2 regions of the Pseudomonas sp. R151218B TE3479 genome follow, and region 1 is predicted to be linked to the other one. Evidence: riboswitches for the same ligand, from Rfam matches in the RefSeq annotation. Region 1 holds a riboswitch; the other holds the start of a gene.
What was found. A riboswitch is a leader RNA that binds a small molecule or an ion and turns the genes downstream of it on or off. The one in region 1 is predicted to bind cobalamin.
Positions count from the first base shown of each region.

Region 1 (7,560 bases):
AGTCAGATTACGAATTCGTGGAGTGGGACTTCTCCGGCCAGGGTGAAAACTCGAATGCCGAGGAAGCCGCGACCTTGTTCGGCATTCTCGAAGGCATGGGCAAGGAAGTGTACATGGCGGTCTACGAGCACATCGGCGCGAAAGCGTGCCGTATCCTGGTGCCGGGCTATTCGGAAATCTATCCCGTGGACGATCTGATCTGGGATAACACCAACAAAGCGCTGTTTTTCCGCGCCGACATCCTGAACCTGCATCGCCTCGACGAAGACGAACTGCAAGCGCTGGTGGAGCGTCTGGTGGAAAGCGAGCTGGACGACTACACCGACATCACCACGTTGATCGGCATCGAGTTCGATGACAACACGGCTTGGGGCCAGTTGACGATCCTGGAATTGAAGCTGCTGATCTATCTGGCCTTGCAGCAGTTCGAAGAGGCGAAGGAAGCGGTGGAAACCTTCTTGCAGTACAACGACAACACGGTGGAGCGTGGGTTGTTCTACCAGGCCGTGAATGTGGTGCTGGAGATGAAGCTGGACGAAGACCTGGAACTGGAAGACTACGAGGCCAATTTCCGCCGGATGTTTGGCAACGAACGGATGGATGCGGCGATCGGCTCGGTGGACGGCAGCGTGCGCTTCCATGGCTTGACGCCGACCAGCATGAAGCTGGAGGGGCTCGATAGACACCTGCGCCTGATCGACAGCTACAAAAAACTCCACGCGGCGCGGGCCAATGTGTCGGCTTTATCTTCTGGACTCGCCCCGTCGATTGGCTAAATCCCGGCTCTTGCATGGGTTCGGTTTTTTCCGAACCCCGAGATTCAGTCAAACGGAACGAAATCGCAGGATCTGCGCGCCGTCGAAAGGGTCGATCAGGTAATGAGCATGCACGCCGAACGTATCCTGCAAGCGTTGCGGGGTCAGCACCTCAAGAGGTTTGCCTAGCGCCACCAACCGGCCCCGTTCCAGTACCGCCAGGCGATCACAGGTTAACGCCTGGTTCAGGTCGTGCAGGGCGATGACCGTCGTGACAGGTAGCGCTTGCACAACGTTCAGGATGGCGAGCTGATGCTGGATATCCAAGTGATTGGTGGGTTCGTCCAGCAATAGAATCTGCGGACGTTGAGCCAGGGCCCGAGCGATGTGAACACGCTGGCGTTCACCGCCGGACAGACTGTGCCAGGTGCGGTTTTTCAAGTGCGCCGCATCGACGTCCCACAGCGCCTGCTGGACGATGGCAGCGTCTTCGTGTGACCACGGACTCAAGGCTGACAGCCACGGCGTTCGACCCAAGGCAACGGCATCGAACACGCTGATCGCATCCAGTGTGTCGGCCTGTTGCTCAACCACGGCCAGGGTCTGCGCCACGGTTCGCCGTGCCAGCGTCTTGAGGGGCTGGTTGTTGAGGCGAATGTCGCCCCGGCTGGGGGCGCGCACGCCCGCCAGCAGTTTGAGCAGTGTGGATTTTCCCGAACCGTTGGGCCCGACGAGGCCCAGGGTTTCGCCCCGGCGGATGTCCAGGTGGATATCGTGCAACAACTCGGCGTCGCGCACTTGGAACCCGAGGCCGGAACAACTCAGCACGGAGTCGCCGATAACAGAGCTGACGGCATTCATCGGGCATTGCTCCGACCGATCAGGATCAACGCGAACACCGGAGCGCCCACCAGTGCCGTGATAACGCCGACCGGGATCACTTGGCCTTTGATCAGCGTTCGAGAGAAGACGTCGGCGGCGATCAGAAACACCGCGCCACCCAGCGCACTCGCCGGCAACAGGCGCGCATGCCGGGTGCCCAGCAACAAACGCACGGCATGGGGAATGACCAACCCGACAAAACCGATGGAGCCCACAATCGATACCATCACCGCTGTTACCAGCGCCGCGCAACTGATCAGCAGAAATTGCACCCGGCGTACCGGAATGCCAAGGGAGGCGGCCGAGTCGGCGCCAAAGGTAAAGGCGTCCAGCGCCCGCCGATGCCACAGGCACACCGCGAGACCGATCAATGCCACGGGCACCGACAGCCACACCGACGGCCAACGCACCCCACTGAGATTTCCCAGCAACCAGAACATGATGCCGCGAGCTTGTTCGGAGCTGGCGGACTTGGTAATCAGAAACGCGGTGAGCGCATTGAACAACTGCGAGCCGGCAATGCCGGCCAGGATGATCTGCCCGGTGCCAGCGGGTGAGCGGCTGGCACGGGCCAGCAAAACGACCAAGGCGAACGCGGCAACGGCCCCGATAAAGGCCCCGACCGACAACGAAATCAGCCCCGCCCCAATGCCCAGTAGCGCCACCAGTACCGCGCCTGTCGAGGCGCCGGCGGAGATGCCGAGCAGGTAAGGATCGGCCAACGGGTTACGCAACAGCGATTGCAAGATCACCCCGCAGGTCGCCAGGCCCGCACCGCAGGCCGCCGCCACCAGCGCACGGGTCAGCCGGTAGTTCCAGACGATGCCTTCGTCTATCGGGTCGAGGGCATAACCTGCGGCCCACAGTTTGTTGGCCAGCACCTGGAACACCACATTCGGTTCAATACTCGTTTCACCGATGGCCACACCGACAATCACTGCCAGGAGCAGCGTCATCAACGCCAGCAACGTTCGAATCAGCGTCGAAGTCATTTCGGCAGGTCGTAGCCGCTGATGGCCGTCGCCAGGGTTTCCAGGCCGCCGAACATTCTGATGCTGGCTTGCATGGCCATGGCGTCGAGAATGATGATGCGGTTGTTTTTCACCGCGTCCATATTGCGGGTCACCGGGTCACTGCGCAGAAATTGCAGCTTCTTTTCATGGTCATCAGCCGGAAAGCGTCGGCGGTCCATGCGGGCAATGACCAGGAAGGTCGGATTGGCCTTGGCGATGGTTTCCCAGCCGACGGTCGGCCATTCCTCGTCGGACTCGATCACGTTGCGCACGCCCAGGGTACTGAGCATGAAGTCTGGAACGCCTTTGTGCCCAGCCACATAGGGATCGATATCCAGGCTGGCGCTGGAGAACCAGAACAGCGCGCTCGTCTGCTTCAGATCCTTGGCCTGCACCGTGGCGATAGACTTCGCCAGGCTGGCCTTGAGTTGGGCGTTCAACTGCTGGCCACGCTCTTGTACGTCGAAGATCTCAGCCAGCTGGCTGATGCTCTTGTAGATACTGTCGATGCGAAACGCCTCCAGTCGCGTGCCATCCGCACCGACCAGATTATCCTTGGCCTCGCAGTCGGAGGGCATCAGGTAGGTGGGGATCTTCAGTTCGTGAAACTGCTCGCGGGTACCGACCACGCCTTGGGGGCCGACCGTCCACTCCAGTTCCGCCACCACCAGTTGCGGGCGTTTGCCGATCACCGCCTCGAAGCTCGGCTCGTTATCGGCCAGGCGTTCGATCTTGTCGTTCTGCGCCTGGTATTTCACCGGCACATCGTTGAACCAGAGCGAAGTGCCGACCACTTTGTCGCTCAACCCCATGGCATAGAGCATTTCAGTGCCGGCCTGGCCGATGGTCACGGCGCGACTGGGGGACTGCTCAAAGGTCAGCGTGCTGCCGCAATTCTCGAGGGTCAGGGGATAGTGAGTCGGGGCCGCGTGGGCGAGGCTCGGCAGACCCAGGGCAATGACGAGGGGGGCAAGGCGCGGCAGCAGCATGATGCAAACTCCAGTTGACCGTACACGGAGCAGGGACGGACTGGAAAACACATCATCGAACGCTGCCGCTGAAGCACTGAAGTGCCGATCGGCCCAGTGACGCGCAACGCAAGGATGCCCTTCCCGGACACCCCGCCGGTTAGTGATTGACTTGGCCGGCAGGTCTCCTGACTGATGCGTCATCGCCTGGCTCCAGCCTTCCCGGGGCAATCCCAGTGGCCATTGAGGAGCAGGCTCAGCACCTACAGTTGCGGGGGCAGTTCCGTTTGATGCCATGCGAGCATCTCGGATTCCCTATTAGTCCCGTGGGGGAACCGGCGATCGGCATGGTAGTCGATCAGGGTGTTTATCACCACTCGCCACTGAGGGTCATCTCCTGGCGTCGTGCGATTGCGGGAATGATTTTCGGGAGGTGCGGCATAGCGCCGCTTCTTGCTATTCTGATCGCCCTCTTCATGGACGAACACTGAGACAAGCCATGGCTAACGACACCCCATCACACATCGGGAAGATATTGCTGGGCCTGCTGTTTGCCCTGATTGGTATCGGCCTGTTGAGCATTGCCATCAATCTCATGCTTGAGCGACGCGAGTTTCTCGACCGCGCACAGACCGCCGATGGCATCGTCAGCCACTTGAATGCCGGTGGTTCGCATCCTGAGATCGCCTTCACCACGAGCAGTGGTGAAAAAATCTCCTACCCCCAGGGCGGCTTCATCTTCGGCTATCAGCAGGGTCAGCCGGTGCGGGTGCATTACCTGCCCGAGCAGCCGGCCAACAGCGCCATCGTTGATGACTCGGGCGCGCTGTGGGGCACTTCCGGGGGCCTGGGTCTTATCGGTCTGGTGTTCACGCTTGTCGGTCTGGCAAAAGCTATCCGTCAGCGCGGTCGCGGTGCGGTTCATTCACATAAAGGACTTTAAACGTATGAGCTACAACATCCCGATCCCGGTCAATGAAAGTCGCTGGCAGTATCAGACCGCTAGCGGTGGCGGCCTGACCGTGGTCATGGTGGCGGGCAGCGGCGGTTCGATCATCCTGCGTTCGCCCCAGGGCGAGGACGTCAGCTACCGCTACGGCGGCGTCGGGGTAGGTGCCGGATTTGGCGCGCGGCTGCCGCGTTTCGGCAAGATCAACATCCAGATCAAGGGTAAGAGTGTTGGTGGGGCGGGGGCAGCTGAGGCTTTTCCCAGCACCGGCAAGGTGTTTGTCAGCGACGCGTTGGTCAGTCGCGACCTGACCAGTGACGACATCACCGGGCCTTGCATGTACACCGAAGTCGGGGTGGGCCTGGGAATCGGTGGTTCGGCCACGGCGCTGTTGTTCGGGCTTGATCCCAAGTTGCTGGCGTTGTCGATGGCACTGAGTTCCAACCCGGCGACTTCGCTCATCGCTTCTACCTTGGTCAACCAGCGGTTGGCGAAGTCGGCCAAGGGGGCGGTGGTCATGGCCGGCATGAACGCTGGCCTGCAGGCCGGTGGTGGCGTCGCGGTTTACATAGGCTATCTGTTCTAGCCTGGGGCGAGGCCACGGTGCCGATTAGAAAAAACTGTGCTTCTTCCTGAGGGGAAAGCGCTGTTTTTTTGGGGCTTGTCTTGGATTTTTGGGTTTGTGTGTATATCCGTTTCTGCGGTAACGGCTACTTATGGTTCCGCCCTTACGGCGGCTCACTTTTGAGAAGCGCAAAAGTAAGCAAAACGCTTTAGCCCCACCACTCGGTGCCTCGCCTAGGCTCGGCATGCCCTCTCTCCGGCATTGCTCCGTGGGCCCGCCGCGAAGGGCCATCCATGGCCCAGCGCGGCTATCCCGGCATCCATGCCGGGATGCCCACTCCACAATGCCTGCGTTCGGCCAGCGTGGTTAACGGGGCGCCGAGATCAACGTCCACCGCGAGGCGGCCTTATAGCCGACCTGGTTCTTGATGGGGACCGCGCTTCTCCTGTGGGAGCGGGCTTGCTCGCGAAGGCGATGTCACTGTCGATGAAGATGTTGAAGGGGCTGGCCTCATCGCGAGCAAGCTCGCTCCCACAGGTTTTTTGTGTTGTGTGCAGATGCTGTGAACACCTGGCGAATCCATGTGGGAGCGAGCTTGCTCGCGATAGCGGTAGTTCAGCTACAAAGATGCCGGATGTGCCCCCGTTCTTGCTTTGCTTTGCTTTGCTTTGCTTTAGATCTTGATCTCGATCTCGGCGCCCCATTAACCACGCTGGCCGAACGTAGGTATTGCGCAGTGGGCACCTCGGCATGGATGCCGAGGTAGCCGCGCTGGGCCACGGATGGCCCTTCGCGGCGGCCCACGGAGCAATGCCTACGTTCGGGCATGCCGAGCCTAGGCGAGGCACCGAGTGGTGGGGCAAGAGCGCTTTGGTTACTTTCGCGCTTTTCGAAAGTGACCCGCCGTAAGGGCGGAACCGCCAGCGGCCGTTACCGCAGAAACGGATATACACCCAAACCTAAATCCTGAGAAGAATCAGCGAAGCCAAGCGCCTACAACAAACCACCGGTCGGACTCTGCTGGTGCCAACGAGGGGGCGGCGTGCGAATCCTTATTGCTCTACTAGAGTGACGGGTCCAGCACCCGTTAAAGGATTAACCCATGGCAACCACTGACAGCGCGATGGCAAATACCCATACCGTGAGAACTGGCCCGGGCACTGTCCAGGTCGACCTCACCGGCCAATTCGATGATAACCAGAGCATCATTATCCAGCCGGACGGCAAGATACTGGTCGGAGGCTATACCGAGTACCTGGCATGGGGATACCCCGGGGCGCCGGGCGAGGAGAGCTACGGCTACGAACAGAACCATTCCGTTATCCGCCTGAACGCGGACGGTAGCCTGGACACCAGCTTCCATGAGGGTGGCGTCGACAGCATCCCTGCCGCCATAGCCCCGGCGTCGCGCTACGAGCTGACGGCGGTACAGTCCGATGGCAAGGTGCTTATCGCCATAGCGCTGGACACCGGCGTACAGGTGGAGCGCTTCAACAGCGACGGAACACGCGATGCCACCTTCGGCCAAAACGGCGCTATTACGGTCGACATCAGCCATGACTTCAAGGACATCGACCTGACGGCCAATACCGATGGCACATTCCAGGTCAGCGCCCGCGGGTTTGACCAGGCCACAGTGACCAGGATTGGCAATGACGGCACGTTCGTCGATGGCTTTGGCAACCATGGCGTGCTGACCGTCGACATTCCCGAAGATGCCTACTACAACGGCGGGATTTCTACTGCGGTGCAGGCAGATGGAGGCGTTGTAGTCGGGGCTGCATACAATGCCGTTGCTGGGGGCGATCCGACGTACGCCTTGCAGCGCTTCAACTCCGACGGCCAGCCAGATACCCATTTCGGTGATGGCGGAGTCCTCTACTTGAGCAGCGCCATGGGGTTTGGCGAAGATTCAGTGGTCACCGTACAGGCTGATGGCAAGATCATCGTGATGGGGCATGGCGAAGGCAGCACCTTGGCGACTGTAGCGCGGCTTAACGCTGACGGCTCCTTTGATACCGGCTTTGGCTCCAATGGCACGGTGACCTTCGAGGCCGACACGCCTGTGGCTCTGACGGTACAGGGCGATGGCAAGATCCTGGCTGCCGGCACGAGCAATGGGGACTTCAGCGTCATCCGCTTGAACGCGGATGGCAGTGTGGATAGCCGTTTCGGCAGCCAGGACGGCAAGCTCCATGTGGACGGATATGCCGGTGAAGAAATCTTGCAGGGGACCGATGCTGCCGAAATCATCCACGGCTTGGCGGGTGACGATGTACTCCAAGGCAACGGCGGACGCGACTTTCTGCAAGGTGGCGCTGGCGCTGACATCTTGCGTTTTACCGAACTGAACGACAGTTTCCGCACGGCAACGCAAAACAACAGCGACCGGGTCCAGGACTTCGACGCCGCTGAGGACCGCATCGAC
Region 1 covers NZ_JBRJHV010000001.1:6,493,270-6,500,829, reverse strand. The annotation lists gene AB7M32_RS28475 (OsmC domain/YcaO domain-containing protein) at 1-776, shown strand, start outside; gene AB7M32_RS28470 (ABC transporter ATP-binding protein) at 825-1,616, opposite strand; gene AB7M32_RS28465 (FecCD family ABC transporter permease) at 1,613-2,629, opposite strand; gene AB7M32_RS28460 (ABC transporter substrate-binding protein) at 2,626-3,639, opposite strand; cobalamin riboswitch at 3,780-3,973, opposite strand; gene AB7M32_RS28455 (DUF3592 domain-containing protein) at 4,118-4,561, shown strand; gene AB7M32_RS28450 (hypothetical protein) at 4,566-5,153, shown strand; partial or broken gene AB7M32_RS28445 (nucleoid-structuring protein H-NS) at 5,826-5,912, opposite strand; gene AB7M32_RS28440 (calcium-binding protein) at 6,235-7,560, shown strand, end outside.

Region 2 (7,560 bases), 3.0 Mb from region 1:
AGTCGGCTGGTGTCGCGCCCAGCGGCGGGGCTCAAGGTGATCGATCAACTGCCGGAAGCGACCCTGTTGCGCATAGAAACCGCCAGCGGTTACCGAGAGATCTACAGCCTGCTGCGCAACCGTGCCCACAGCAACGTCGCGTTCCTGTTGGGTGAGGAGCGGCGCTACCAGCCGGGGCTGGACACGCTGACGGTCTACCCGGGCGTGCTCAGCAGCTATCCGAACTTCATGTTCAACATTCCGGCCGGGCAAGTGCCGGCATTCGTCGAGGCCATGCAAGGCGCCCAGGATGGGCCGGCGTTCGAGCGGATTGTCGAGCGCTGGGGGATTCGCCGCAGTCACCCGCAGTTCTGGTATTACTTCCATGACCTGAGCCAGTACATCCAGGAAACGGAGCCCGTGGAAAGCGGTGTGCTGGACATGAATCGCTACCAGAACCTCTGATCGGCTTGTCCGGCGGCAAACCCCGTGCCGTCGGACGCTTTCCTGACAAAAATACTAGGACTTTGTCCGGCGCGATGATTGGCGTAAACTGCCGGCAAGCCTGCGAGGAGTTTCCATGACCGCCATTACCATTACCGATGCCGCCCACGATTACCTGGCCGACCTGCTGTCCAAGCAGAACACCCCGGGGATCGGGATCCGCATCTTTATCACCCAGCCCGGCACCCAGTACGCAGAGACGTGCATTGCCTACTGCAAGCCGGGAGAAGAAAAACCCGAAGACACCGCGTTGGGGCTCAAGAGCTTCACTGCGTACATCGACTCGTTCAGCGAAGCCTTCCTGGATGATGCGGTCGTCGACTACGCCACCGACCGCATGGGCGGCCAACTGACCATCAAGGCACCGAACGCCAAGGTGCCGATGGTCAACGCCGACAGCCCGGTCAACGAGCGCATCAACTACTACCTGCAAACCGAGATCAACCCGGGGCTGGCCAGCCACGGCGGCCAGGTTTCGCTGATCGACGTGGTGGAAGACGGCATCGCCGTGCTCCAGTTCGGCGGCGGCTGCCAGGGCTGCGGCCAGGCTGACGTGACCTTGAAGGAAGGCATCGAGCGCACCTTGCTCGAGCGCATTCCAGAGCTCAAGGGTGTGCGCGATGTGACCGACCATACGCAGAAAGAAAACGCCTACTACTGATAGGTGTTCGCTGCGGAGAGTGTGTGGCGAGGGAGCTTGCTCCCGCTCGATTGCGAAGCAATCGCAAGGCAACCGATGCGCTCTTCGTGATGGGCGCATGAGTTGCCTGGGGACCGCTTCGCGGTCCAGCGGGAGCAAGCTCCCTCGCCACACTAGTTTCAGTCGTCAGCCTGTGCCCACCGCCCCTGTGGGAGCGAGCTTGTTCGCGATAGCGGTGGTGCAGCCTGCGATGATGTTGAATGTGCCGTCGTTATCGAGAGCAAGCTCGCTCCCACAGGGGTTCCCAGGTTGGCTCTGCCGATTGTGTCAGGGCCGATAGAGATGCGCATGCCCGGCGCGGTACAGCGACGATGCGCTGAACACATCATTGCCCAGCACCCTTCCCACCAGGATCAGCGCCGTTCGGCGGAAACCCTTGGCCTGCACCTTCTCGGCAATATCTGCCAGCGTCCCCATCACCCAATCCTGATCCGGCCACGTCGCCCGGTGGATCACCGCAATCGGGCAATCCGCGCCGTAATGGGGCAGCAGCTCGTCGACGATTTTTTCCAGGTGATTGACCCCCAGGTGAATCGCCATGGTCGCCCCATGCTGTGCCAGGTTGCCCAGTTCCTCCCCAGCGGGCATCGGGGATTTATCAGCATAACGGGTGAGGATCAGGCTCTGGGAGATGTCCGGCAAGGTCAGTTCGGCACCCAGCAGGGCGGCGCAGGCTGAGGTTGCGGTCACGCCCGGGATGATTTCGAAAGGGATGTCCAGTTCCCGCAGGCAACGAATCTGTTCGCCGATGGCGCCGTACAGGCTCGGGTCGCCGGAGTGCACCCGGGCCACGTCTTGGCCCTTGAGATGGGCGCTGCTGATCAATTCGATGATCTGTTCCAGATGCAGCTCGGCGCTGTTGATCACCTGTTCGGCACAATGGCCTTCGAGGACGGCGGTCGGCACCAGCGAGCCGGCGTAGATGATCACCGCGCACTGGCGGATCAGTCGCTGGCCTTTGACCGTGATGAGGTCCGGGTCGCCGGGGCCGGCGCCGATGAAGTACACGGTCATGACCGGCTCCTGTGGAAGGTGGGTGAGCGTCGCCCAGATGAAGATCGCTCATGATCCTGGACGGCGATTATCGGGGTTTACGCCACAACCGCCAATGCCAGCGTGCTCCTGGGGCCTCTCTGGCGGGGAATCAGCAGCGTTGCGGGCGTCGTGCCCAATTGGTCGGCCAAGGCCAGGGCGGCGCTTTCGGCGATGCCGTAGCAACCGGTTCGCTCGAAGGCGATCTCGGAACGATGACTGAGCCGCCGCTCGTAACCGGCCAGCTGTTCGGCACTGAAGCAGGTCAGCGGCAGGGCCAGTTGCCCGGCCAGTTCCAGCAGCCCGGGCTCGTCACGCTTGAGGTCGATACTGGCCAGGGCCCGTACCTGGTGAAGTGTGATGCCGTGGGCCGACAACGTCTGTTCGAGCAAGGCCCGCAGCGTGTTGGCCGGGCAACCGCGCTGGCAACCGAGGCCGACCACCAGCATCGCCCCAGTGTTCATGCGTCGTGGTGGGCTTGACCGTCACGGCGAAACAACCAGGCGCTGATCAGGCCCAGGGCCAGCCAGAAGGCGATGTTGGTCACCTGCGAGGCGATCTTGAACTGGCTTTCCAGCGCTTCGGGCGCCAGCATCGAGTGGACTTCGGGCTGCGGTGCACCGATGACGTGGGGCACCAGCAACGTCGCCACGCCCAGTAGCTTGAGCAGCCAATGCCGACCGAAGGCGATCAGGGCAATGCCCACCGCCGTCGACGCCGCGGTGCCGATCCACCACATCTGCCGCTGGGCCAGGTCGGCCGCTGCGGTGCCGGGCAATTCCGGGGGGAGGCCGAGGGTGGGTGCCAGGACGAAAGTGGCATAACCGGCCAGGCCCCAGAGCAGACCCTGGGAGGTGCGAGTCGGTGCGCGCAAGGTGTACAGGCCCGCCAGCATCAGGGCAAAACCCACGGCGACCACCAGGTTACCGCCGGTGGTGGACAGCACGCGCTGCCAGCCGTCTTCCGGTTCCCAGGCCTCGGCATCATGGGTGTGGGCCACACCATCGGTGTGCTCATGGACCTCGGTCGCCGGGGCCTTCTCGAAGGTTTCCGCCTGGAGAATCAGCGGCGATACCCAGAAACTCTGCAACAGGGTCAGCAGCAGGGCGGCCAGCAAGCCACTGAAGCCGGCGGTCTGCGCGATACGCTTGATCATGTCGTCAGTTCTCAATGGCACGGGAAGGCGGCGCTGTGGCGGGTATCGTGGGCGGCGTTGTGCACCGCTTCGATGTGGGAGAAACCGGCGAAATAGACCAGCCCCGCGCCCAGGATCGAAGCCAGGATCGCGGCGCTCAGGCGTTGGCTCAGGGTGGTGGTGCTGCTGGCGGTGCGGGCGGTGCTGCTGATGGTCGACATGGCGCTTCCCTCTGTTTTTGTTCCATGGGGGATGCGAGCGCAATGAGACCCCGGGCGAAAGACCGCCAAGGTTCGAACAGCGCCCGCCCACCGCGGGTTTGTTGATGCTTGAGTCATGGGCCGGTCTCCGGGCTCGCGAGGGGCAGGGGCTGAGCCTTGCCTGCAAGCGTCACCTTCCCATGTCCGGGGACACAGTGGTTCAGACGCTTCGCTCGCTTACCGTTGCGGGGGCAGCACCGGACTGACGTGGCTTTGGAGTAAAGCACACGATTCACCGGTTTCCCGTTTCACCCTGTGAAGGGCACCCGTAACTAGGCGCACAGGAGAGCATGGGTGGGGCGGAGTCGTCAATGCACAGGGGGCCGCTGCGCAGCCCATCGCGAGCAAGCTCGCTCCCACAGAGGGCTGCGGGATCCAATGTGGGAGCGAGCTTGCTCGCGATGGCGGTGGTAAGGACACCGCAGAACTTCCTTGTGGAGATTGACCCGCCCCCACACCCTGCGTAGCCTTGCGCCTTCGAGGTTCTTCGGTCTGCGCCGAAGCTAAGAAGGGAACGCGGTCCAAGCCGCGGCTGCCCCCGCAACTGTGAACGGTGAGGTTTCTGCAAGGCCACTGTGCATGCCCTTTATCCAGGGCGCACGGGAAGGCGCAGCCATCGCCAGTCGGAAGACTGGCCCGCCGTCAGCCAGGAGACCTGCCTCGAGACAGATTCTCACTACAACCGGGCGGGGTGATCCGGTGGCGAAATCTTCCGTGCACACCTGTGCCCGCGGTTGTCGTCCGGTTTGCCCGCCACCTTGCCAAAGGGCATCCGATGAAAACACTGGCCAAACTCCCCGTCACCATCGTCACCGGCTTCCTCGGTTCGGGTAAAACCACCTTGCTGCGGCACATGCTTGACAACGCCCAAGGCCGGCGCATTGCCGTGATCGTCAACGAGTTTGGCGAGCTGGGTATCGACGGCGAGATCCTCAAGCAGTGTTCCATCGGTTGCACCGAAGAAGAGGCCAACGGCCGCGTCTACGAACTGGCCAACGGCTGCCTGTGCTGCACGGTGCAGGAAGAGTTCTTCCCGGTGATGCGCGAGCTGGTGGCCCGGCGTGGCGACCTCGACCATATCCTCATCGAAACCTCCGGCCTGGCCTTGCCCAAGCCGCTGGTCCAGGCTTTCCAATGGCCGGAAATCCGCAGCGCCTGCACGGTCGATGCGGTGATCACCGTGGTCGACAGCCCGGCCGTGGCCGCCGGCACCTTCGCCGCTTTCCCGGACCAGGTCGATGCCCAGCGCAAACTCGATCCGAACCTGGATCACGAATCGCCGCTGCACGAACTGTTCGCCGACCAATTGGCCAGCGCCGACCTGGTGATCCTCAACAAAGCCGACCTGATCAGCCCTGAAGACCTGGCCAAGGTTCGCCTGGAAGTCGCCGAAGAGCTGCCACCGGCGGTCAAGGTCATTGAAGCCAGCAGCGGTCGCCTGCCGCTGGACGTGTTGATCGGCCTGGGCGCCGGTTCCGAAGAGCACATCGACGGCCGCCATAGCCATCACGACCATCACCACGATGGCGACGATGACGACCACGATCATGACGCCTTCGATTCCATCTCCATCGAGCTGCCCCAAGCCGACGAAAGCCTGTTGCTGGACGCGCTGACGCAACTGGTGGTCCAGCACGGTGTACTGCGGGTCAAGGGTTTCGCGGCGATCCCGAACAAACCGATGCGCCTGCTGATCCAAGGCGTTGGCACGCGATTCGACAAGCATTTCGACCGCCAGTGGGGTGCCGATGAAGCGCGGGTGACCCGCCTGGTGCTGATCGGCCAGGCGCTCGATGCGTCGCTGCTTGAAGCGCAGTTGCGCGCCGCTCTCAGCGCCTAAGCCATGCACCTGCTCAGGACTCAGCCCGGCGGTTTCGTGTCGGATGACAACATAGCCGACCTGGGGCAAACCCCCGCCGAGCTGGTGATCCTGTGCAGCGGCGACTCCAGCCTGGCGCTGCTGGCCGAAGCGGCGAAGCAGTTGCCGGGGGATTATCCCGAGTTTCGCCTCGCCAACCCGATGCAGGTGCAGAACCACGCCTCGGTGGATCTGTATTTCGAAGATGTGCTGCGCCACGCCAAGGTTATCCTGCTGTCGCTGCACGGCGGCATTGGCTATTGGCGCTACGGCATCGAGCGCCTGATGGAACTGGCCGGGCGCGGTGTGAAGCTGATCCTGGTGCCGGGGGATGATCGTCCGGACCCGGAACTCAGCGACCTGAGCAACGTGGCCTTCGAAGACCGCGACCGGCTCTGGCAGTTCTTGCGCCAGGGCGGCCTGGGCAATGCCCTGGACCTGTTTCACAACCTCGGCAGTCAATGGTTCGGCCGCGATTATCCGTGGGCCGAGCCGCAGACCCTGCCGCGCACGGCGATCTATCACCCGGAAAAAACCAGCGCCAGCCTCGGCGATTGGCAAACCCAGTGGAACGCCGGGCAACCGGTGGCGGCGGTGCTGTTTTATCGTTCCCACTTGCAAGCGGCGAACACTGCGTTCATCGACGTGTTTTGCCAGCGCCTGCAAGCGGCGGGGCTCAACCCGTTGCCCATTGCCGTGGCGAGCCTCAAGGAGCCTGGTTGCCTGGCCTTGGTCGAAGACTGGCTGGATGAGGTAGAGGCCGGGGTGATCCTCAATACCACCGGCTTCGCCCAGTCCAGCCCTGAAGCCCCGCACTTGCGGCCGTTTCGCCGCAATATCCCGGTGATCCAGGCCATTTGCGCCCAGGACAACGAACCGGGCTGGCGCGCCAGCGAGCAGGGCCTGGGCCCACGAGACCTGGCGATGCACATTGCCTTGCCGGAACTGGATGGTCGGATCATCAGCCGCCCCATCAGTTTCAAGGACCTGGCCTGGCGCAGTGAGCGCAGCCAGAGCGACGTGGTCTGCTATCGCGCCGTACCCGAACGCATGGATTTTGTCGCCGAGCTGGCCCAGCGTTGGACCACCCTGGCGCGCCTGCCCAATGGGCAGAAGCGTGTGGCGCTGATCCTCGCCAACTACCCGACCCGGGACGGACGCATCGGCAATGGCGTCGGCCTGGATACGCCGGCGGCGGCCTTGAATATCCTGCGGGCCATGCAGGCGGAGGGCTATCCACTGCCGGCCGAATTGCCTGGGAGCGGTAGCGCGCTGATCCAGCAGTTGCTCGGCGGCGTCAGCAACGACCTGGACAGCCTCGACCTGCGGCCATGCCACCAAAGCCTGGCCCTCGATGCCTACTTGGCCATGTTCGATGCGCTGCCTGAGGCCAATCGCCAAGCGGTGCTGGCGCGTTGGGGCTCGCCCGAGCAGGACCCGATGTTCCGCGACGGCCGCCTGATGGTCGCCGGCCTGCGCCTGGGCCTGACCTTCGTCGGCATACAGCCGGCGCGGGGTTATCAGGTCGATCCGAGCGCGGTGTACCATGACCCGGACCTGGTGCCGCCCCACGGTTACTTGGCGTTTTATTTCTGGTTGCGCCACACCTACGGCGTTCACGGGGTGATCCACGTCGGCAAGCACGGCAACCTTGAATGGCTGCCGGGCAAAGGTGTCGGGCTCTCGGAAAATTGCTGGCCGGACGTGCTGTTGGGGCCTCTGCCGAATATCTATCCGTTCATCGTCAACGATCCGGGCGAGGGCGCCCAGGCCAAGCGTCGCACCCAGGCGGTGATCATCGACCATTTGATGCCGCCGCTGACCCGGGCCGAAACCTACGGACCGCTGCGTAACCTCGAACTGCTGGCCGACGAGTACTACGAGGCGCAATTGCTCGATCCGCGTCGCGCCAGGGAACTGCAACGGGACATCCTCAACCTGGTGCGCGAGACCCACATCGACCGCGAACTGCAACTGGATGCCGGCCTCGACAGCGATGCTGACGCCGCGATCTGGCTGCCACGCCTGGACACGTACCTGTGTGACTTGAAGGAGTCGCAGATCCGTGACGGCCTGCACATTTTCGGCGAGT
Region 2 covers NZ_JBRJHV010000001.1:3,446,026-3,453,585, forward strand. The annotation lists gene AB7M32_RS15375 (fatty acid cis/trans isomerase) at 1-444, shown strand, start outside; gene nfuA (Fe-S biogenesis protein NfuA) at 560-1,144, shown strand; gene cobM (precorrin-4 C(11)-methyltransferase) at 1,451-2,197, opposite strand; gene AB7M32_RS15390 (cobalamin biosynthesis protein) at 2,275-2,679, opposite strand; gene AB7M32_RS15395 (CbtA family protein) at 2,676-3,371, opposite strand; gene AB7M32_RS15400 (CbtB domain-containing protein) at 3,383-3,571, opposite strand; cobalamin riboswitch at 3,673-3,895, opposite strand; cobalamin riboswitch at 4,074-4,287, shown strand; gene cobW (cobalamin biosynthesis protein CobW) at 4,386-5,450, shown strand; gene cobN (cobaltochelatase subunit CobN) at 5,454-7,560, shown strand, end outside.
Region 2: it holds a riboswitch for cobalamin, as region 1 does, so the genes downstream of both, cobW (cobalamin biosynthesis protein CobW) here and AB7M32_RS28460 (ABC transporter substrate-binding protein) in region 1, are expected to answer to the same signal.